3 regions of the Caballeronia sp. TF1N1 genome follow, and region 1 is predicted to be linked to each of the others. Evidence: predicted binding sites of a transcription regulator. Region 1 holds the regulator's gene; each other region holds the start of a gene.
The links. The regulator FliA, encoded in region 1, starts transcription of late flagellar genes. The targets are predictions, from matches to a motif close to CTAAAGTTTNNNNNNNNNNNGCCGNTA.
Positions count from the first base shown of each region.

Region 2: flgM (flagellar biosynthesis anti-sigma factor FlgM) is a predicted target of FliA. The motif match lies at 3,577-3,603, and genes of this name have one in related genera.
Region 3: LDZ28_RS00505 (flagellin) is a predicted target of FliA. The motif match lies at 3,303-3,329, and genes of this name have one in related genera.

Region 1 covers NZ_CP084626.1:2,849,715-2,856,981, reverse strand. The annotation lists gene flhF (flagellar biosynthesis protein FlhF) at 1-322, shown strand, start outside; gene LDZ28_RS13420 (MinD/ParA family protein) at 315-1,235, shown strand; gene LDZ28_RS13415 (RNA polymerase sigma factor FliA) at 1,254-1,985, shown strand; gene LDZ28_RS13410 (diguanylate cyclase) at 2,080-3,174, opposite strand; gene LDZ28_RS13405 (aromatic ring-hydroxylating dioxygenase subunit alpha) at 3,378-4,361, shown strand; gene LDZ28_RS13400 (arylamine N-acetyltransferase) at 4,386-5,225, opposite strand; gene LDZ28_RS13395 (acetyltransferase) at 5,227-5,907, opposite strand; gene LDZ28_RS13390 (SDR family NAD(P)-dependent oxidoreductase) at 5,904-6,653, opposite strand; gene LDZ28_RS13385 (SDR family NAD(P)-dependent oxidoreductase) at 6,665-7,267, opposite strand, start outside.
Region 2 covers NZ_CP084628.1:873,317-880,583, forward strand. The annotation lists gene kdgT (2-keto-3-deoxygluconate transporter) at 1-1,007, shown strand, start outside; gene LDZ28_RS24680 (hypothetical protein) at 1,029-1,262, opposite strand; gene LDZ28_RS24685 (hypothetical protein) at 1,385-1,603, opposite strand; gene LDZ28_RS24690 (type 1 glutamine amidotransferase domain-containing protein) at 1,962-2,648, opposite strand; gene LDZ28_RS24695 (TetR/AcrR family transcriptional regulator) at 2,776-3,381, opposite strand; gene flgM (flagellar biosynthesis anti-sigma factor FlgM) at 3,633-3,938, shown strand; gene LDZ28_RS24705 (EAL domain-containing protein) at 4,290-5,066, opposite strand; gene gcvA (transcriptional regulator GcvA) at 5,156-6,088, opposite strand; gene LDZ28_RS24715 (MFS transporter) at 6,197-7,267, shown strand, end outside.
Region 3 covers NZ_CP084626.1:105,932-113,198, forward strand. The annotation lists gene LDZ28_RS00495 (flagellar protein FliT) at 37-336, opposite strand; gene fliD (flagellar filament capping protein FliD) at 346-1,887, opposite strand; gene LDZ28_RS00505 (flagellin) at 2,067-3,203, opposite strand; gene LDZ28_RS00510 (glycosyltransferase family 41 protein) at 3,479-5,719, opposite strand; gene LDZ28_RS00515 (aldo/keto reductase) at 5,907-6,857, shown strand; gene rpsU (30S ribosomal protein S21) at 7,180-7,267, shown strand, end outside.

The DNA.
Region 1 (7,267 bases):
CGAAGTCGTGCAGGCCTACAAGAGTGCGCCGGACCAGCCGCCGCTCGCGGGCTGCATTCTGACCAAGCTCGACGAGGCGACCAACCTCGGCAGCGTGCTCGATACGGTCATCCGCTACAAGCTGCCGGTGCATTACGTATCGACCGGTCAGAAGGTGCCGGAGAACTTGTACGTCGCAACCAAGCGTTTCCTCATCAAGAGCGCGTTCTGCATTCCGCGCGATGGCTCGCCTTTCGTGCCGCAAGACGACGATGTGCCGGCGCTTCTGTCCGCACTGTCCGCACGCGCCACGACCGAACTGCATGGAGTCCATTTTGGATAAGTTCGTGCTCGATCAGGCTGAAGGCCTGAGAAGGCTGCTGACGCGCGCCAGTTCTCGCGTGGTGGCTGTAGTGGGCGGACCGGCGGGCATCGGTTGCACGTCGGCGGTAGTGAACCTCGGCGCGGCGTTGTCCGTGCATGGCAAGGATGTGCTCGTCATCGACGAGCGGCATAACGCGGGCTCGGTCAGCCGCATGGCGGGTGTGGATGGCGCGGGCGCGCTCTCGGCGGTGATGTCCGGCCGTCGCGAACTGCAGGATGTCGCGGTGCGCACGCCGATGGGTTTTTCGCTGATCGCCGCACCGCGCGATGAACGTATCAGCCACGATGCGGCGCAAGCACGCGCGCTGCTCGACGGCCCCGCGGATATCGTGCTGATCGATGCGCAACTCGATCGTAATGGCGCGCTCTCGTCGCTCGCGGCGCAGGCGCATGACTTTCTGATAGTGACGCGGGTAGCCGCGTCGGCGATCACCGAGGCGTATGCGTGCATGAAGCGCTTGCACTACGCCCACGCGATCGGCCAGTTCCGCGTGCTGATGAATCACGTGCAGGACGCAGCCGATGCAGCGGTCGCGTTCGACAACCTCTCGGGTGTCGCGAGCCGTTATCTGGCCGTTTCGCTCGTGCAGGCAGGGTATGTGTCCGAGGATGCGCGCGTCGCTCGGGCGAGGGAGCTCTCTCGGTGTGCGGTGGAAGCGTTTCCGGCTACGGCCGCGGCGCGCGACTACCGCTACATCGCAGCCGAGCTGCTGCACTGGCCGATGCGTCCCGCGCCGTTTTCGCGCGGCGACGAAGCGAGCCAGTACGACGCGCACATTCCGGTTGGCGAGTCTGGTGAAAGCGGACGGAAAGCGGCGCACCGAGCGGCGGCGTTTTCCGATCATGCAATGAGCAGCACGGCGTCGATGTGATATTGAAAGGTGAACAGGATGTATAACGCCCAAGGCAAACTCTCGCAGTCCGACGTGCTTACGAAATATGCGCCGCTCGTTCGCCGCCTCGGACTCCAGCTCGTCGCCAAAATGCCGGCGAGCGTCGATCTCGACGATCTGATCCAGGCCGGCATGATTGGCCTCCTCGATGCGGCTAGCCGCTACAAGGAAGATCAGGGCGCCCAGTTCGAAACCTACGCAAGTCAGCGTATTCGCGGCGCCATGCTCGACGAGTTGCGCGCCAACGACTGGTTGCCACGCAGCATGCGCAAGACATCGCGCGAAGTGGAGTCGGCGGTACACAAGGTGGAACAGAACCTTGGCCGTTCGGCCAGCGAGACCGAAGTCGCCGAGCACATGAAGATGCCGCTCGACGAGTATCAGTCGATGCTGCAGGACTTGCACGGCAGCCAGTTGATCTATTACGAAGACTTCGACCGCTCGGCGGACGACGAGCCGTTCCTCGACCGTTACTGCGTCGATCGTTCGGACCCGCTGTCGGCGCTTCTGGACGACAGTCTGCGCGGCGCGCTGATCGAAGCCATCGACAAGTTGCCGGAGCGCGAGAAGCTGCTCATGAGCTTGTACTACGAGAAGGGCCTCAACCTGCGCGAAATCGGCGCGGTGATGGAAGTGAGCGAGTCGCGCGTGTGCCAGTTGCATAGCCAGGCCGTGGCGCGTTTGCGTGCGAAGCTGCGGGAACAGTCGTGGACTAGCGTCGAGGCTTGAGTTCCGAGTTGTAGAGGCGCGCGAAGCCCCGAACCGGGGCCGCGCGCTTTTTGCTTTTGCCTTTGCAAAGGCGCTCGAATGCGCGCGGATGGGCTCAATGCATCTCGAAGTCGCGCGCCTCGGCGAACACCGTCTTGCCTTCGCCGAGACTCTTTGCGCGATACATCGCGCGATCGGCGGCTCTCAGCACGGCGGTGATATCGGCGTCATGCGCTTCTGCCGCGCTCGACAGCAAGCAGGCGCCGATACTCGCCGATACGCTCACTGGCCGCTCCTGCACCAGCGTGAGGTCGGCGAGCGCCGAATGGATGCCATCGGTGAGCGTGAGCACCGCGCTGCGATCGCGCATGTTGCGCGCGAGCACGACGAACTCGTCGCCGCCCAGCCGCGCGATGGTGTCGGTCTTGCGCATGCGCCGTGCAAGCAATTGCGCGAACGACTGCAACAGCACGTCGCCGACCGCGTGACCGTAGGTATCGTTCACGCCCTTGAAGCCGTCGAGATCGATCAGTAGCAGTGCGCTGGTATTCGCGTCGGCGGCTTCGGGCGCGGACATCGCGCGATTCACGGTTTGTTCGAGCGCGTAACGGTTATAGAGGCCCGTGAGCGGGTCCGTCGATGCCTGCCGCGCCAGCACGCGATTCGCGCTGCCAAGCCTGTCGACCAGCACGCTCAGATACACCGACGCGCCCAGCACGCTCAGCGCGAGCCCGAGCGCGGCGGCGCGGTTTGCCACCCACCACGGTTGCCACAACGCCAGCGCGACGATCGCGACGAGCGCCATCGCGCACGAAATGGCGAGCGTGCGCTTGCCGTAGCGGCATCCCGAGCCGATCAGAAACCAGAACACCACCCACAGCAGCGGCAAGGCGAGCGTGCCGCAGAGAAAGAGCATGGCGCCGAGCAACGCCTGATCGAGGATAGTGGTGATGACGAGCCGGACGTTGGACAGCGCCATCATCCGGCTGACGAGCAATAGTGTGATTGCACCGTAGGACACGTAGAGCGCGATCAACCGCGTGATCAGCGACGCGTTGGCCGAAGGGTGCCGCCACGCATACACCGCATAAGCCAGCAGAACTGCCGCTCCCATCCCGATACGCAGCATGGCTTGCTCGCGTTCGGGATTCCGGTTGCCGGACCATGCGAAGGCATAGGCCCGGCGTGCCGGTTGATGCGCCTGCTCCATACCGAACCCCTGGTGGTGATTTCTTGCTGTTATGGTCTTTTGCGCGTGTCTTTGCTGTCGCGCTTCTGTCTTATTGCGGCCCCGTCGCGATGTTCGTCTTCGACGACTGGTATTTTGCAACGTTTTGCCAAGCTGCTGTGAATCGTGTAAGAACGCATCTCGGACAGATGATTAACGGCGTTTTCTGCGGATGCTTCAGTGCTATGAGCGACGACTTTTCTCTCGCTGGCGAATGGCTGGCGGTCTGTAATGGCGATGACGTGCCGGCGGGTTCGACGCGAGCGTTCATCGTCGCGGATGAGCGCATCGTCGTCTGGCGCGATGCCGAAGGCGTGGCGCATGTCTGGCGTGACTACTGTCCGCATCGCGGCGCGCAACTGTCGCTGGGCACGGTGACGAACGATCAGCTCGCGTGTCCGTATCACGGCTGGCGCTACGACACGCTTGGTCAGTGCGTGCTGATTCCGTCGAATCCGTCGCTTCGGCCTTCGAAACGCGCGTGCGCCACCGCGTTCGTCGCCGAGGAGAAATACGGCGTCGTGTGGATGTGCTTCGGCGAGCCCGCGCACGCGCTCGATTTCTTTCCCGAAGCCGCCATTCCGGGCGGACGGCGCATCAACCTTGCGCCGCAGACGGTGAAGTCATCCGCGCCGCGTGTCGTCGAAAACTTCCTGGACATGGCGCACTTTTCGTTCGTGCACGTGGGCATTCTCGGCGAGGATGCGCATACCGAAGTGCCGGACTATGAAGTCGTGGAAAGCGCCGACGGACTCGAAGCGCGCCAGTGCCGTTTCTGGCAGCCGGCGGGTTTGCCGGGGCAGGGCGGCGCGATGATGGATTACGTTTATCGCGTGAAGCGGCCGCTGGTTGCGAGTCTCACGAAGATGGCGTCGGGGGCAATGGGCGCACTGCATATCATGCTGGTGGCGTCGCCCGTGACGCAGACCGAGACCCGCGCGTGGCTCGTTTCCATTCACGAAGACGAGACTTCGCACAGCGACGAGGAGCTGTACGACTTCAATATGGAGATTCTGCTGCAGGACACGCCGATCGTGGAGTCGCAATGGCCGAAGCTGCTGCCGCTCGCGCTCGATGCGGAGTTGCATCAGAAGTGCGACCGGATGTCGGTGGCGTATCGGAGATGGTTGGCGGGAATGGCGTTTGGGTGGGGGACGACGAGCGCGTGATTCGATGGCCGGTAAGCCACCGCATCAAACGCGCTTGATGAGTCGACCCAGCAAGTTCGTCAAGTCGCCGCCGGGCAGGCGGATGCCGAACTCGTCTTGCAGCACGGCCAGCAGTTCGTCGGTGCAGGAAATCTGACGGCGCTCGGCGACCGCATCGAGATGATGGACGCCGTAGTTGCCATCGACGAGACTCTTGCGTCTTCCCTCGTCCGTGCGCGCAACGACCAATTGCGACGCAAGCGGTGACGCCGGATGCGTCGAGATGAACCAGTTGCCTATCTCGAAGTCGATCTGTTCCTGACGTTGCAAGTCGAATACGTATAGCGCGCGCCAGACGCCGTTTATCCGCGCCTGAAGCACGTAACCGGCCTCGCGTTGCAGCAGCCTGAAACGTTCGAGCGATGTCGTTTGCTCGGCATCCGTATCGAGCCGCAGCGGAGTCGTCGGCACCATGCGGCCGAAGCCCACATCCGAGATGTAGTCGTCGCCCGGTCCAAACGTCACGAGAATCGACATATGCGTTCGCGGCGCCCACGCGGTTTCCGGGCCGCCCATGACGACGCGTCCCGTCAGGCCGCGCGCGTCGAATCCCAACTGCCTGAGCAATGCGAGAAAAAGCAGGTTGAGCTCGTAGCAGTAACCGCCTCGCCCGCCGAGCACGATCTTTTGTTCGAGCGATGCCACGTCGATGGACGTAGGCTCCCGCAAGAGCGTCGACAGGTTTTCGAACGGAAAGCGGCGGGTGTGGCGTTCCTGCAAGGCTCGCAACGTGGCGAGCGTCGGCTCGGGGCTGGCGCGAAAGCCGAGCTGCGACAGATAACCGTCGATGTGTTCAAGCCGCGCGGCCGTTTTAACGCGTGCCATGTCAACGCTCGTTGCCCATTTCGCCGATGACCATCGCCGGATTGCCGAACACTTTGGTACGCGCCTTCACGCGTCGCAAGACCACGCTGCCTGCGCCGACATACGCGCGGTCGCCGACGTTGCACTTCGGCAGCAGCGTCGCGCTGCTCGCGATAAACACTTCCTCTCCCACGTTGACGTGACCGTTCAGTTGGCATGCACCGCAAATCTGCGTGTAGCTGCCGATAGACGTGTCATGCGCCACGCTGCTGTGAGTGCCGATAAACACGTGGCGGCCCACGTCGATATCGCACGACATCTGCGTGAACGGACAGATGATTGAGCCCGCGCCGAGTTTCACGTCCCTGCCCACGAGCGCCGTCGGATGCACGAGGATACCGAACTCCGCGCCCTTGTCTTCGAGCAGGGTGACGTAGGCGCGCTTCTGCGACGGATCGCCTATTGCGCAGAGAAAAATGTCGTCGTCGAGCGGTAGATAAGCTTCGGGCGAGCCGATGATGGGCGCGCCGCACGCAAAGCCGTCGAGCATGTCGGTGCGGCTGTCGAGAAACCCCTTGACCTTCCATGGCGTTCCCGCAGCGATGGCCTGTTGCGACCAGACGAGCACTTCCCGCCCCAACGCGCCCGCGCCCACGATAATGAGATTTTTGATGCCGGTCACGGCTGCGAGCGTGTGTGTCATGCGGAAATGTTCACCGAGCGGCCGCCATCGACCACGAGTTGCTGGCCCGTGATCCAGCGTGCATTGTCGGACAACAGGAATTCGGCCATGCCGGCTATGTCGCTTTCACGCCCGAGACCTAGCGGATACGACTCCGCCATGCGCTCGCGCACTTGCTCGTTGCCGAATATCGAATCCGTCATGGGCGTATGAACCGCGCCGGGCAGGATGGAGTTGACGCGAACCGATGGCGCCAGTTCGACGGCGAGCGCGCGCATATAGGCATCGAGCGCGCCCTTGCTCGCGCAATAAACCCCGAGTCCCTTGGCGCCGAACTGACTCGCCGTACTCGACACGAACACGATGTTGCGGAGCGCCTTGTCGTTCACCTTGCGTCGCACGAGCAGGCGAGAAATTTCCATGGCCGACATGAAGTTCACGTTCATGACTTCCACCGCGCTCGCGCGCTCGAGCAAACGAAGCGGGCCGATGATCCACGCGCCGGCGCAGTGGACGTAGTTCTCGATACGCATGCCGCGAGACGAAACGAAATCGACGAAGCCGGACTCGATCTCGTCCAGTTCGCGAAGATCCTGCACCCACAATGCGTGGGCGTCGGGGTTAGCGCAAAGCTGTCGCGTCTCCTCCAGCCGCGCCCGGTCCCTGCCGTGCAACACGAGCGACCGCGTGGAGGAAAGCTGAATGGCCGTTGCCCGGCCTATGCCCGATGAGGCGCCCGTAATCAGGCTATGAAATTCGTGGCTCATGACTGTCTCGCTCAGGACGCGGTGTAGCCGCCGTCGCAGACCAGCACCGAACCGGTGATCCAGCGACCGGAGTCGGCAACGAGAAAGGCGGCCGCATTGGCGATGTCTTCGGGCGTGCCCAGACCCAGCGGATGCGCGGATTCGATCTGCTTGCGCTGCTCTTCACTCCAGTGCCGGGAGTTTTCGTCGAACATCGCGGTCTTGACGAATCCGGGAGCAATGCAATTGACGCGGATACTTCTCGGCGCAAACTCCAGAGCCGCCGATTTTGCAAGGCCGGTGAGCGCGGCTTTCGACATGGCATAAGCCGACGCACCGGCGGAGCCGACGATGCTCATGACCGACGAGATGAACACCACCGAGCCGCCATTTGCGCGGCATACGCTGCGGTGCTGAAAGCCGCGCAGCAACGCGAGCGCAGCTTCGGCATTCACGCTGAACACTTCACGATAGCGCGCGGGCGTCAGCAAGCGGGTAGGCGCAATGGAACTGATTCCCGCCGCGTGCACGAGCCCGGAGAACGGTCCCCCGGCTTGCGCCAACTCGGCGAAGAGGCCGGGCAGGCGTTCGGTATCGAGAAGATCGAAGGTCACCGTCTTCGCGTTGAGGCCGGC
Region 2 (7,267 bases), on a different contig from region 1:
AGAAAGCGATTGACCGCATTCCAGGCGGTCTCATGCTCGTGCCCTTGCTGCTCGGCGCCTGCGTCCATACGTTCGCGCCGGGCGCGGGCAAGTACTTCGGCTCGTTCACGAACGGGTTGATCACGGGCACCGTGCCGATTCTCGCGGTGTGGTTCTTCTGCATGGGCGCGACCATCGACCTGCGCGCGACCGGCACCGTGCTGCGCAAGTCGGGCACCTTGCTCGTGACCAAGATGGCGGTTGCGTGGATCGCGACCATCGTCGCCGCGCACTTCATTCCCATCGATGGCGTCAAGGCCGGTCTCTTCGCGGGCCTCTCCGTGCTCGCCATCACCACGTCGATGGACATGACCAACGGCGGACTTTACGCCGCCGTGATGCAGCAGTACGGCAGCCGCGAGGAAGCGGGCGCGTTCGTGCTGATGTCGGTGGAATCCGGGCCGCTCGTCAGCATGCTGATTCTCGGCGCGACGGGCGTCGCGTTCTTCGAGCCACGCCTTTTCGTCGGCGCGGTGCTGCCGTTTCTGATTGGCTTCGCGCTTGGCAATTTGGACAGCGACCTGCGCGAACTGTTCGGCCGCTGCGTGCATCCGCTGATCCCGTTCTTCGGCTTCGCGCTCGGCAATGGCATCGACCTGCACGTAATCGCGACGAGCGGCTTGCCGGGCGTTGCGCTTGGGTTGGGCGTGATCGTCGTGACGGGCATTCCGCTGATTCTCGCGGATCGCTGGATTGCGGGCGGCAATGGCGCGGCGGGACTCGCGGCTTCATCGACGGCGGGCGCGGCGGTGGCGAATCCGGCGATCATCGGCGAGATGATTCCGCGCTTCAAGCCGCTCGTGCCGGCGGCCACCGCGATGGTCGCGACCGCCTGTCTCGTGACGGCCATTCTCGTGCCAATTCTGACCGCGCTGTGGGTGCGCCGGCATCGGGCGCGTCATGGCCTTGAAGAACAACGTGTGGAAGAACCGGTGCGGCCGCTCGGCGAGCGCGACGTGCATGTGTGATTTCGTGCGGCCGACGAGCCGTCAGGATGGCTCGTCGCTCACGAACAGCATCGAGATATAAAGAATGGTCGAAACGGCGATAAGGCCAACGCCCGTGAACACCTTGGTGCGATTGAATTCGAGCCCGCCGTCGATGGCGATACCAATGCCGAGCACCGAGCCGAGCGTCCCGAAGGCCGCGAGCGCGACATGCGCCTTGCTCAAAAAGAGACGCCGGCGTTTTCTGCCGGCTTCGCTGAAGGGTCCTCGTCGCATCGCTTCTCCACCGGCTATGTAGCCGCGCCGTTATTTGCGTTCCGGATGAAGCAGCAATATCACAAAAATAAAACGTGCTTCGCGAAAGAAAATCGGCGAAGCACGTTCGTATCGACAATGCGTCACTCGACGCTTTCCCAGTGCTCCGGCTCGCCCTTGTCCGTGATACGCACCTTCGCCAGCAAGGGCGTATAGCCGCGCAGCCTGATTTCGCTGACCGCGAGCTTTTCCGAACTGAACACCTGCTCGGTGATCTTCGTGCCGTCGGGATACTCGAGTGTGTATCCATCGATTGGGCCCCATCGGCCCTTGGGCAAGGGTTCAACGTAGATTTGCATCATGATGACTCCGGCGTTGTAGGAAGCGTCGGGCAAGCGCCGTGACTGCGGCTGCCTCTTATATAAGAGCGTAGTCCTTAAGCGTGGCGCTGCATCGGGGAGAATGAGGACTAGATTTACGCGTGGAATCAGGACCTTGGAGAAGGAATTTCGCGATGAGAAACGCACCGGGGCTATGTGCAACGCGTGCATGCTGCCACGCAGCAGGATTTCTCACGACACGCGGGCTGGTTTCGTGATGTGGGATCGATGAGTTCGAGCGCCCGGCAATTTGCCCGTGCATCGCGAGTCCTGGCACGAGCGTGGGTTCCCTGGCGCGCGGCCGCCCAATGGCCGCGCGCGCCGGTAACGTCAACGTCGGTTATTGCGCGAGCGCCGGGTGCTTCATCAACGTCGCCGCAGCGGACGACGATGAAGCCGGGTTCTGCCCGGTAATCAAAAGGCCATCGGTGACGACATAAGGTGCCCAGTCTTCGAGCTTTGAATAGATGCCGCCCTTCGCCTTGAGTTCGTCTTCAACGAGGAACGGCACGACATCGGTCAGTCCGACCGCGGCTTCCTCTGAGTTGGTGAAGCCTGTGACTCGTTTGCCTTCGACAAGCGGTGCGCCCTCCGGCGTGCGGACATGGCGCAGCACGCCGGGTGCGTGGCAGACCAGCGCGACAGGCTTGCCAGCGGCCAAGAAGGCTTCGATCAGGGCGATCGAGTTTTTGTCTTCGGCCAGGTCCCAGAGCGGACCATGACCGCCCGGATAAAACACGGTATCGAAATCGGCTTGCGAGACGAGATCGAGCTTTACCGTGCTGGCAAGCTGCGCGGTAGCCTGCGAATCGGCTTCGAAACGATGTGTCATCTCCGTCTGATTGGCCGGCTCGTTGCTCTTCGGGTCGAGCGGCGGCTGACCACCTTTAGGCGATGCCAGCACGATTTCCGCGCCCGCATCCCTGAAGGCGTAGTAGGGTGCGGCCAGCTCTTCGAGCCAGAAACCCGTTTTGCGGCCCGTGTTGCCGAGTTGGTCATGTGAGGTCAAAACCATGAGCACTTTCATGTTGCATCTCCGTGGGTGAGTAAGGTGAAACCGTAAAGAAGGTTGATGGTGTTAGTAGACCAGTCGTCTAGTAAATGCTTCAAAAAAACACCTCTAAAGAAGTGCTGGCACCTCGCTCCCTGCTTCGTCAGGGAGCAAGTCGCAAGATCCGCTGCGTTGTCGTCGTCGCCACTTCAAACGGCTGCGTGTTGCGAACGATCTTCACCATGATGCTGGCGCCGAGCCACAGTTGATACAAGCTCTGCGCGACGCTTTGCGGATCACCTTCGATCGAAAGCGAGCCTTCCGCCACACCGATTTCGATTGCACTTGCAAGACGGCTAACGATCCCTGCCGTGCCGCGCTTCAACGTGGCGCGCATGGCCTCCGACATGTCCGCCACTTCGGCGCCGAGCTTGACCGCGAGACATTTGCCCTGGCAATCGAAGAAGGACTGGGTTTCTTGCCAAATGCTCCAGTAGTTCGTCAGCCGCTGCGCCATGTTCAGTCCGGGCTGCGCTAGCGTCCCGTCGAGGTCGTTCAAATAGTCCTCGAAATAGCTTTCCAGGAGCGCCACGCCGAACGCATCTTTGGAGCCAAAATAATGATAGAACGAGCCCTTCGGCACGCCGGCTTCCGTGAGAATCTCATTCAGGCCGACGGCGGAAAAGCCTTTGGCGCCGATCAACCGTTGACCAACGGCAATGATGTTTTCGCGGACGTCGACGGTTTCTGATGTGTTTGCGGTAGGCATGGGTGAACTTTAGCGTGTAGTAGACCAGTCGTCTAGTATTTTGGGAAATTTCTTGTCCTTCGCGGACGTCATGTCCGGTCCATGTGCGATTCCTCACACTTTGTTTCAATTTGTTGCAAATAGGCGAGAGGCCTATTGGATAAGGCTTTGCGGGCTGGGCGAGGTTGCGAGGGTGTCGGCAGGCCGCCGGGCTTGGTAAAGATTTCAAGCCCCACTCCGTTAAAGAACTCAACAGACAAGGAGCCAAAGCCATGAAGATCGAATCGAACAACACGCCCGCCGCACTCCAATCCGACACCTTTCGCGTAGCAAGCAAACGCGATGTGCAGGCTACGGGCGGCGTGCAGCAAACCAGCGCGACCAACGCAACCAGCTCGAAAGTGACGTTGTCCTCGTTGTCGTCGATGCAAGTCACGGGCGGCGCGGACATCGACACGGCGAAGGTCGAATCGATCAAGGCGGCTCTGCGTGATGGAACCTACAAGATCGACTCGGGCAAGATTGCGAGCGGCATGTTGAGCACCGCAGGCGATTTGCTCAAGACGACGATGCGTTGATGGGTGGTTGAGCGGGAATGGAGCGCGGACGGCGTAGCGCAAAGCGTCGGGGGACAAAACCAAATGCCCCGTTCAAATGGCATGGCCGATTCTGCAGATTCGTAGTCGAGCGGACCGACGCGTAGCGCGCCCGACACCAATCACTCGCCTGGCGGCCCATACATCTTCGGATTTCTGTGCGGCGCCTCGACACGCTCCGAATTTGAATGATCAGTCGATGCCGGAGCTTGGGTGGCCGACCCTTCGGCTCCAACGCTATTCTCCGGCGATGCCGGCGCACCAGGCACCGCGCATCCCGCCAAAACGATTAGCAACGTCCCAAGCGCGGCTTTCAACATTTTGCACCCGGCATTAACGCACATTGGCAATCGCGGGCATCTCTTTGAACGAGGGCTTGGCGAACAAATAGCCTTGCATCAGGCTCACGCCGGCTGCTTCCAGAAAATCGCGCTCGCCTTGCGTCTCGATGCCTTCCGCGATCACGCGAATTCCCAGATCACTGCAAATCTTCAAGACGCCGGCAACGATCCGCTGACGCACGGTGTCGGTGTCGATGTCGCGCACCAATGCCATGTCGAGCTTGATCAAGTCCGGCTGAAAGTCGGCGAGCAGTGTGAGCCCTGAATAACCCGCGCCGAAATCGTCGATCGCGGTCTGAAAGCCGAACGATTTATACGCGCGGAAGATCTGCACCAGATGCGAACGGCTAATGATGTTTTCACCTTCGATGGTTTCGAAGATGATCTTATTCGCCGGGAAGCCGTGTTTCTCGGCGGCCTCGAAGGTACTGCGAATGCATGCCGCAGGCTGATAAACCGCGTTCGGCATGAAGTTGATCGACAGAAAGCTGTCCATGCCCATGCTTGCCGCCTGCTCGATTGCAGTCGTGCGGCAACGCTGATCGAAGTTATAACGGTTCGAGTCGTCGACCTGCGACAACACCGAACCCGCCGATTCGCCATTCGGCCCGCGTACGAGCGCCTCGTAGGCATAGGGACTACCCGACCGCACGTCGACGATAGGCTGAAACGCAAAGGCCATTTCGATCTGCGCCACTTCGGGGCTATTGCAGCCACCGCAGCGAACGGGGCCGTTCGCCGGCTGTCCCGCCTCGTGAATTTTGATCATGTTTCGTTCGTCTGAAAAGTTGGTCTTTGAAGCGACCGCTTGCCATCGCGCGCCGGCCTTCAATATATCGGACGATGGGACGCGCTTCTTTAACTTCCGGCACCTCCCGCGCTCGCCATGATCCACTTCTCGAAGGAAGCCACGGCGTCATCCCCGACGCGGTCTGCGTTGATCACCAGTGTGTAATCGGGCGCGCGCCACGCCGGCGCCGCGATCGGGCATACGAGTCGGCCTTCGGCGATATCGCGTCCGATCAGCGGCAACGACGCGAGCGCCACGCCGAGCCCCTCCGCTGCAGCAGCGAGTTGCAGATATGTGTGCTCGAACTCGACATGCCGGGCCGCGCGCAAGTCCGCCGCGCCCGCCTGCTTGAGCCACGACGACCAACTCGTGCGCGTGCTGGCGGAATGCAGCAGCGCGTGATGACGCAGATCCGCGACGCTTGCTATGGGACGCTGACGCAGCAGCGCGGGGCTGCACACCGGCAGGCGCACATCGGCCATCAACGAGCGCGATACGACGCCCGCGCCTTGTTCGTGACCCGAGCGTATGCCGATATCGAAGGCATCGCCGATATACCGCAACTTGCGCGACGTGGTCGACAACCTGACGTCGATATCGGGAAAGCGCGCCTGAAAATCGGCGAGACGCGGCAGCAGCCAGCACAACGCGAAGCTCGCCAGCGCGTTCACGCGCACGACGCCGGACACGCGGCGCGTGAATTCGTCGTGCCTGAGGCGCGCTGCCCCGCGTGTGAGACGTTCGAACGCGCTGCTCACGTCGTTGAGGAGTGCCGCGCCTTCATCGGTAAGCTGAACGCCGCGCGCGCGCCGCTCGAACAACGGCACGCCGAACCAGTCTTCGAGCAGCCGTATTTGCTTGCCGACCGCCCAATGAGTGACATGCAGGTCGGCCGCCGCCGCGGCGAAGCTTCCATGCCGGGCGACCGCCTCGAAATTGCGCAACGCATTGAGCGGCGGCAGCCTGTCCCGGTCCTGCGCCAGATTTGCTGGTTCGTTCATGGCGTGACTTTATCTCTCCATTGACGCGATCTTACGTCAATTGAAGGCGCCTTCCTCGAGTCATAAAATTGTCTTTTAGGCCTCGTCACGCCGTCGTCCGGGAGACTCATGCGCTTTATTCCGTTTTCCTTGCCGTCCTTGCTTAAAACAGACCGGACCGCGCTTTTACCTTCGCGCGTGCTTTGGCTGTCCTGCGTCGCACACGCGCTGCACGACGGTTACACGGACATGATCTACGCGTTGCTGCCGGTGTGGCAGGCGGACTTCGGTCTGGGGTATGGCGCGCTCGCCATGCTGCGCGGCGTCTATGCCGGAACCATGGCGAGTCTTCAGATACCGGCCGGGCGTCTGGCGCAAAGGCTTGGCAGCCGGGCGACGCTTGCGCTCGGCACGTTGCTCGCAGCCGGTGGCTACGCGCTCGCGGGTATGTCGGGAAGCCTGCTCGGTTTGTGCGTGGCGTTGGCGGTATCGGGAAGCGGGTCGAGCACGCAGCATCCCATTGCATCGGGCGCGGTGTCGCGCGTCTATGGCCGCCGCGCGCGCGGCCCCTTGAGCGTCTACAACTTCTCCGGCGATCTCGGCAAATCGGCATTGCCGGCCGCAATCTCTCTTCTCGTTACGCTGATGCCCTGGCGTCACGCGCTCTGGATCATGTCGGTCCTGGGTTGCGTCGTCGCTGTATCCATTGCACTTTTCTTCCCTGTCGTACCGAGAAGCACGCCGGCCGCCGATGCGCAATCCAGCGGCAACCGCGGCGGCTCAGGACGAGGTTTTTCGATGCTGCTCTCGATAGGCGTGCTCGACACCAGCGTCCGCATGGGCCTGCTGACGTTCCTGCCGTTCTTGCTGAAAGAGAAGGGCATCTCTCAACCGATGCTGGGCACGGCGCTCGCGCTGGTTTTCATCGGCGGCGCGGCCGGCAAGTTCGCCTGCGGATGGCTCGGCGCGCGGCTGGGCGTGATCGGCACCGTGCTCGCAACCGAGGGCGGCACGGCGGCCTGCATCGTCGCGGTGATGCTTTGCCCGCTGAGCGTCGCGATGGTCTTGTTGCCGCTCCTCGGCGTGATGCTCAATGGCACCTCGTCCGTGCTCTACGGCACCGTGCCGGAACTGGCGCCACTCGACGGAGCCGAGCGGGCCTTTGCGCTTTTCTATACCGGCACCATTGCGTCGGGCGCG
Region 3 (7,267 bases), 250 kb from region 1:
TTCTTATTAAGGTTATCGGCGCGTTCTGGAAAAACTTTAGAAGCGCGCGGCCTGTTGATATCGTCCGGCGGCTTTCGCCTGATCCATCGACTTGCGGTACGCCGTCGACAGCATGGCTTGCGCGGCGTTCGCACGGCCCATCGTTGCTTCGATGCTCGCCTGAATCCGGCGAATGGTCGCGAGCGATTCAGCCGGCTGATTCGCTTCCACAGCCATCAGGAGCGGCGTGCGCGCCTCTGTGAGTTCGGCCGCGCGCGCCCAGTTTTCTTCGTTGACCGCTGCTTCGATCGCCTCGGTCAGTGCCCAGGCGTGTTGAATCATTTCTTGCTGGTTCATGTTCGTTCCTTACGACTTGTTGCTTGCCAGCGCGCCCGCGCTGTTGGTGCCGCCGAAGAGTGCGGTCAGGTAGCTGCCCTGCGTCGCCATCTGCGACATCAGCGTGTTGAGCGCGGTGAACTGATCGTTGTAGGTCGTGGTCAGTTGCGCCGTGTAGGAAGCGAGCGCGGTTTGCTGGTCCGTGATGCTCGAAAGATCGGCGGTGAGCGCGGTCGTGCGCGTATCGACAATACCGCCTGTCGCGAGAAATCCGGTCAGGCTGTTGTTCAGTTGCGCGGCTACGCCCGTGCTCGAATTGAAGAGCGATGCCACCGCGCCCGAGTTGCTCGACAATGCCGCGGTCAACGCGTCTTCGTCGGTCTTGAGCGTGCCGTCCGGTTGCAGCGTAATGCCGATCGATGCAAGGTTCACCTGGCTCGTGCCGGAACCCACGCCCTTGGCAATCGTGCTGGAAAGGGCGTTGCGAATGGTGTTCATCATCGAGTCGCCGAGCAGCGCGCCGCCTTGCGAACCGGCTGCCTGGGTCGAGTCGAACGAAGTCAGCGACGCGGCCGTCGTGATGAAGTTGTTGTACGCGGTGACGAAGCCATCGATGGCCGTCTTCTGCGTGGCCGTGTCCTGCGCGATGGTCAAGGTCTGCGTCGTCCCGACCGCATCCGACGTGAGATTCAGCGTCACGCCGGACAGCGCCGTCGTGACCGCATTGGTCGAGCTGCTGGCAGGCGTGCCCGCGATGGTGAAGTTGGCGTCCATGCCGGCCGTCGTCTGCGTCCAGTTCGACGAGCTGATGGCCGTCTGCGCCGGAACCGCATTGCCGTTCGAATCTGTCGTGGCGGCGCTCAACGTCGATGCCACGTTGAGTTTGGACAAACCATTGTCGTCGGGCGTCGTGCCGTCGGACTGCATGTTCGGCGTGACCGCCACGGTAATGCCGTTGGCCTGGCCCGTCGACGCCGAGCGCAGCACGAGGTGCGCGCCATCGGTGCCGTTGACGACCGCCGCCGTGATGCCGGGGTTACCGCTTGCCTTGTTGATCGCGGACGCAATGCCCGCGAGCGTGTTGTTCGAAGAGTCGATGCTGATCGACATGTCCTTGCCGCCCACCGACAGCTTCATCGTGCCCGTGCCGAGTTGCGCGGTGCTGGTGAACGCGGTGGAGGTAAGCGATTGCGAGGTGGCGATATTGCTGACCGCGACCGAATAAGTGCCCGCGACCGCGCCGGTGCTGGCCGTGCCGGTCAGACCCTTGCCGCTGCCGGTCGCCGTGAAGGCGCCGAGCGTCGTGCCGTCCGCGAGCGAACTCACCGAGCTTTGCAAAAGCGACAGCACGGACTTGAGCGTGCCGACCGCGGTGAGCTGGGTGTTGTCCTTGGTTTGCTTGGCTGTCAGCGCATCCGTCTGTCCGGCGACCTTCGCGTTGACGATGGCGGTGACGAGCGAGTTCACATCCATCGTGGAGTTGGTCGAGCCACTGATGATCGACTGCGCGGCCTGCTGGACGGCGCTGGTCGGATCGACCGTGGATGCCGAAGTGGTTGCTACCGTGGACATGTATGGCTCCGTTTCTGGCTTCTTGCCGTGAGCGGTTGAAGATGCGTTTTACTGCGCCGTCAGCAGGCGATTCGTCATGAAGGCGCCTCTGGCGGAAATGCAAATCGGGAGGCAAGCCTCCCTGGGTACGTCGCCGGCGCGCCGTGATCGAGACGCGCCGGTTACTGCGTCGGCGATGCTTAGCCGAGGAGCTTCAGAACCTGCTGGGGCATCGAGTTCGCTTGCGCCAGAACCGAGATACCAGCTTGTTGCAGAACCTGAGCCTTCGAGAGGTTCGCGGTTTCTTGCGCAAAGTTCGCGTCGGTGATCTGCGACTGAGCGGACGACAGGTTGGTCGACTGCGCGGTCTGGGTAGCGGCAACCGAGCTGAAGCGGTTCTGCACAGCGCCCAACTGAGCTTGCAGCGAGTTCACTGCGTCCAGTGCGTTGTCGACTGCCTCGATTGCGGACGATGCGCCGTTCGCCTTGCTGATGTCGATTTGCGACACTTGCGGCGGCGTGTTGTTCGCGGTCAGCGCGCCGACTTCGGACGTTTGAGCTGCGGTTGCCGAAGGAACGTTGGTGCTGTTCAGGCTGATGCTCGTGCTGCCTGCGGACAGACCCGTGAACACGTTCGACGAGGCGAACGAGCTGCCGAGTGCCTTGTTGTCCTGGTCGGTGAACGTGTAGCCGCCGGAGCCGTCAGCGATGACGTTGACCGACGTGATCGTTGCCGAGCTGGCAGCTGCGGATGCACCCGTGTCGCCCAGGCTCAGACCGTCGACCGTGCCGATGACCGTGCCCTTCTGCGGGTTGCTGCCGCCGAGCGACAGAGCCGAGACGTTTGCTGCCGAGCCGAGGTCGATCGTGATCGACTGGCCGACGTTCGCGCCAACCTGGAACGTCTTGCTGCCGGCGGTGCCGTCGAGCAGGTTCGTGCCGTTGAACGTGGTTTGCGACGAGATACGGTTGATTTCGCTGATACGCTGCGTCACTTCTTGTTGCAGCGAGGTCTTGTCAGCCGTCGACAGCGAGCCGCTCGATGCTTGCACGGCCAACTGACGGATACGCTGAAGGTTGTCCGTGATCTGCGACAGACCGCTCGAAGCCGTCTGAACCATCGACACGCCGTCGTTCGCGTTCGAAACGCCTTGGTTCAGGCCGTTGATCTGCGAGGTCATGCGCGAAGCGATTGCGAGGCCAGCTGCGTCGTCTGCTGCGCTGTTGATGCGCTTGCCCGACGAAAGACGCGTGATTGCCGACGACAGTGCGCTTTGCGTGCCGTTCAGGTTTTGCTGAGCGACCAGCGAGTTGATGTTGCTATTGATACCGATCATTTTGTTTCTCCGATGAGGCCTGGCGCATTTATCTGAGTTGATAACGCCATCGTTTGGCGGAAGCGTCCGTCGTTTGTTTGTTTGGCCGCTTGTTTAGGTTTTCGGCCCGTGCTAGGCAAACTTTAGTGCTCGATTCGATTTGCCTGATAAATACCTGGAAATCCGTGCTAAAGCTTGCCCAGCGGGGCTCTGCTGCCGATGCTCGCGGTTTTTGAATGCCCCGTCTGAGAGCTTTAACGGCAGACGCAGCGACTTCTTTCGTTAAAAAATTCGCTTCAGACGTCGAACGTGGCCGCAGCCTTGCCGGCGCACCAGCGCTGCCACATCTGGCGCATGCTGGCGGAGAGCGCGCGGGCCACCGTGTCGGGCTGGAACCCCGGCGACTGCAGGCAGCGCTCGCGCATGCCGGCGCGGATCTGCGCGAGTTCTTCGACCCGGCCCGCCCATTCGATGCCCTTCGCGACGAAGTCCGCGCGGTCGCGAGCCACGAAGTCGCCGAGGCCCGTGTTGGAAAGCACCGACGTGCTGCCTCGGCTCGCGATCAGTTCGCCGGGCAAGGTGAGCGTGGGCACGCCCATCCACAGCGCCTGCATGGTGGTGACGCCGCCCGCGTAAGGGAACGTGTCGAGCGCGATATCGGCGTCGAGGTGATGCGCGAGATAGCGCACGAGCGACGAGCGCTGACGAAACTCGAGCCGGCTCACATCGATTCCTTCCTTCTCGAACCAATCGATCAGAATCGTGTGGCTGTTGTCGCGCGGCACGCCTGCGATCAACATGCGCGCATCCGGCACCGCGCGCAGCAGTTCCGACCACAGCGCGATGGTGCGCGGACGCAGTTTGTTGAAGCGGTTGAAGCTGCCGAAAGTGATGTGGCCGTTGGTGAGCGCGGGCAACGCGTTGAGCGCCGGCGCATGTTCCGAGGGCTTGAAAGGCGCATACGCCGGCAGATACGCCAGCTTTTCGACGAACTGACCGTCGATCTGTTCTTCAGGCACATAGTGGCGATCGCCGATGTAGTAATCCATCGCGGTCATGCCGGTCGTGCCGAGATAGCCCATCCACGTCGCCTGGATCGGCGCGGGTTTGCGCGCGAAAGTCAGCAGGCGGTTATAGGCCGTGTGCCCCGAAAGATCGATCAGCACGTCGATGCCGTCCGCGCGAATCTTGTCGGCGAGCGCGGCATCGCTATAACCCGAGACGTCGTGCCAGCGCGGCACGATATCGCGCAGCGTGCGCGTGACCTCGTCGGTCACCGAGCGGTTGTAGTACGCGTGCACCGTGACGCTGGGATCGTTTACGAGATAGCGGAACACCGGCTCGATGAAGACAGCCACCGGATGCTGGTTGTAGTCGCCCGAGACGAAGCCCACGCGAATGCAGCGGTTCGGGTCCGGCTGGTTCCGATGCTTCTTCCACGTCGATTGCAGCGGCTTCGCGCATTGCTCGGCGAAGTACAGATGCTGCTCGAAGTACGCCTTCCGGTCGATTTCTTCCTTGTGCGACAAGCAGAACAACAGGTTCTCGTGCGCGCTGTCGCAAGTTGGATCGAGTTCGATCGCGCGACGCGAATGCTTCTCCGCGTCGTCGAACCGCGTCTGGTCCATCAGCACCACGCCGAGCGTTTCGTGCGCTTTCGCCGACAACGGCGCGAGTTCCACGGCGCGACGGCAAGCAGCTTGCGCGTCGTCGAGGCGCATCAGCGAGCGCAGCGTCACGCCGAGAATGCGGTGCGCTTCCGGATAGTTCGGGTCCTGCTCGATCATGCGCCGGCATTCGGCTTCCGCTTCGAAGAACTTGTCGAAGAGGCGCAGGGAGTCGGCCAGGATTCGGCGAACGTCGATTCCATCCGGCTTCAATTGCAGATAACGGCGTAGCGAGGGAATGGCCGACTGCAGGTCCATCAGGCGAACCTGGGCCACGCCCATGACTTCCCATCCCAGCAGAAAAGTGGGGAAGCGCTGCGTCAGGGTCTTCGCGAGCGCCACGGCTTCTTCGAGTCGCCCGCCATTGAAGTGCGCATGCAACTGCTGTACTTCCTGCGGCGTCGGCGTCGTGCGGCCGTTTGGCGCCGTGATGCCTTCGCGCGACTTTGTCGCATCGCGCAGTTCGGCGGCCAGTTTCTCGATTGCCGGCCCGCTCATGCCTTGCGCGACCGCGACTTCGAACACGATATTCGCCGCCGCGACCTGACCGCTGCGCGTCAGCACGTCGATATACGTAGCCCAATAGATATGCTGCGTCGGGTCCGTGCCGATCGCGGTTTCGAAGAACGGCACGGCTGCCTCGTATTGACCGCGCTGCGCCATCAGCATGCCGAGGTTGAAGTTGGCGTCGGCGTGTTGCGGCCGCGCGTCCAGAACGAGGAGATAGAGCTTCTCGGCCTCGTGCAGGTTGAGCGTCTGATGCTGCAGGATCGCGGCTTGCAGCACATCGGCGAGATCGGCCTCGAACTGCTGGTCGGCGTTCGTCGCGACGTGTGCGGGCGTTTGGTCCAGTGCTTCGAAGGTGTTCATGGTCTCGGCATTTCGGTAGCGTTGCACGGATTATCGAGCCGTCCACCTTGAGCCGAAGGGCGGAACTGGCGGGGAAAAACCGCTCAGTTCGGCGCTTTTGCGCGAGGCACCGAAAAGCGCGCCGAGCGCATGGGCGCGTTCCCGCGTATCCTTTTCGATCCGTACCCATCAAGCATCCGGAGCACACATGCAGACACGCACCATCGGCAAATCGGATCTCAAAGTCGCGCCGCTTTCTTTCGGCGGCAACGTGTTCGGCTGGACCGCGGACGAGCGCACGTCGTTCTCCATCCTCGACGCATTCGTTGATCACGGCCTCAATTTCGTCGATACCGCCGACGTTTACTCCGCGTGGATCGACGGGCACCAGGGCGGCGAGTCGGAGACGATCATCGGCAAGTGGTTCAAGGAAAGCGGCAAGCGCGACAAGATCGTGCTGGCGACCAAGGTCGGCATGCTGAGCACGCGCTCGGGGCTTTCGGCCGCGAATATCGCGGCGGCGGTGGACGACTCGCTGCGGCGCCTGAAGACCGATTACATCGACGTGTACTACTCGCATCGCGACGACGAAAACACGCCGCTCGAAGAAACGCTCGGCGCTTATCAGAAGCTCATCGCCGCAGGCAAGGTGCGCGTGATCGGCGCGTCGAACTATTCGGGCGCGCGGGTGGAAGAGGCGCTGAAGATCTCGAAGGAGTCGGGACTGCCCGCATACGAAATCCTTCAGCCGGAATACAACCTCTACGATCGCGAAGCCTACGAGACGGATCTCGAACCGGTCGTCGATGCCAACAAGCTCGCCGTGGCGACGTACTTCAGTCTTGCAAGCGGCTTTCTGTCGGGTAAGTATCGCTCGAAGGAAGACACGCAGGAAAAGGCGCGCGGCTCGCGTGTGGAGAAGTATCTGAACGACCGCGGTTTGAAAATTGTCGATGCGCTCGTCGAAGTCGCCAAACGCAATGACACGGCGCCCGCGACGGTCGCGCTTGCGTGGATCATCGCGCGCCCGAGCGTGACCGCGCCTATCGCCAGCGCGACGTCCGTGCAGCAACTGGAGAGCCTTGCGGAAGCCACGCGCCTGCAACTCACGCCGGAAGATGTCAAAGCGCTCGACGAAGCCAGCGCCTGGCAAAAATAATTCCGCTGCATCAAAGGCTTGCAGTGAACCGGGGTGTTGGCACGGGCGCGAGGTTCTGGTAACATCGCGCCCGAATCGAGAAATGTGTCCGATTTTTGCCTTTGCCGTCGAGCGTGAAAATGCTCAATGTGCAGCAGACGGCTCCAAATGCGCGTTCACGTCGTTCCAGCGAGCGCGCAACTGAATCTCAACTCTCTCTCTATTCCGGCCTCCGTGGCCGCTTTGCTCGTGTCCGCCGTGTTGGGTGGACGATCGGAGTGCCGGCGCGCGGCGGGTTTGTCCGTCGTGCAGTTAGAAATACGTTTAGCGAAACAGGATTTACATGACCACCATTACCCTTAAAGAAAACGAGCCGTTTGATGTCGCGATTCGGCGTTTCCGTCGCACGATCGAAAAGAATGGCCTGATCG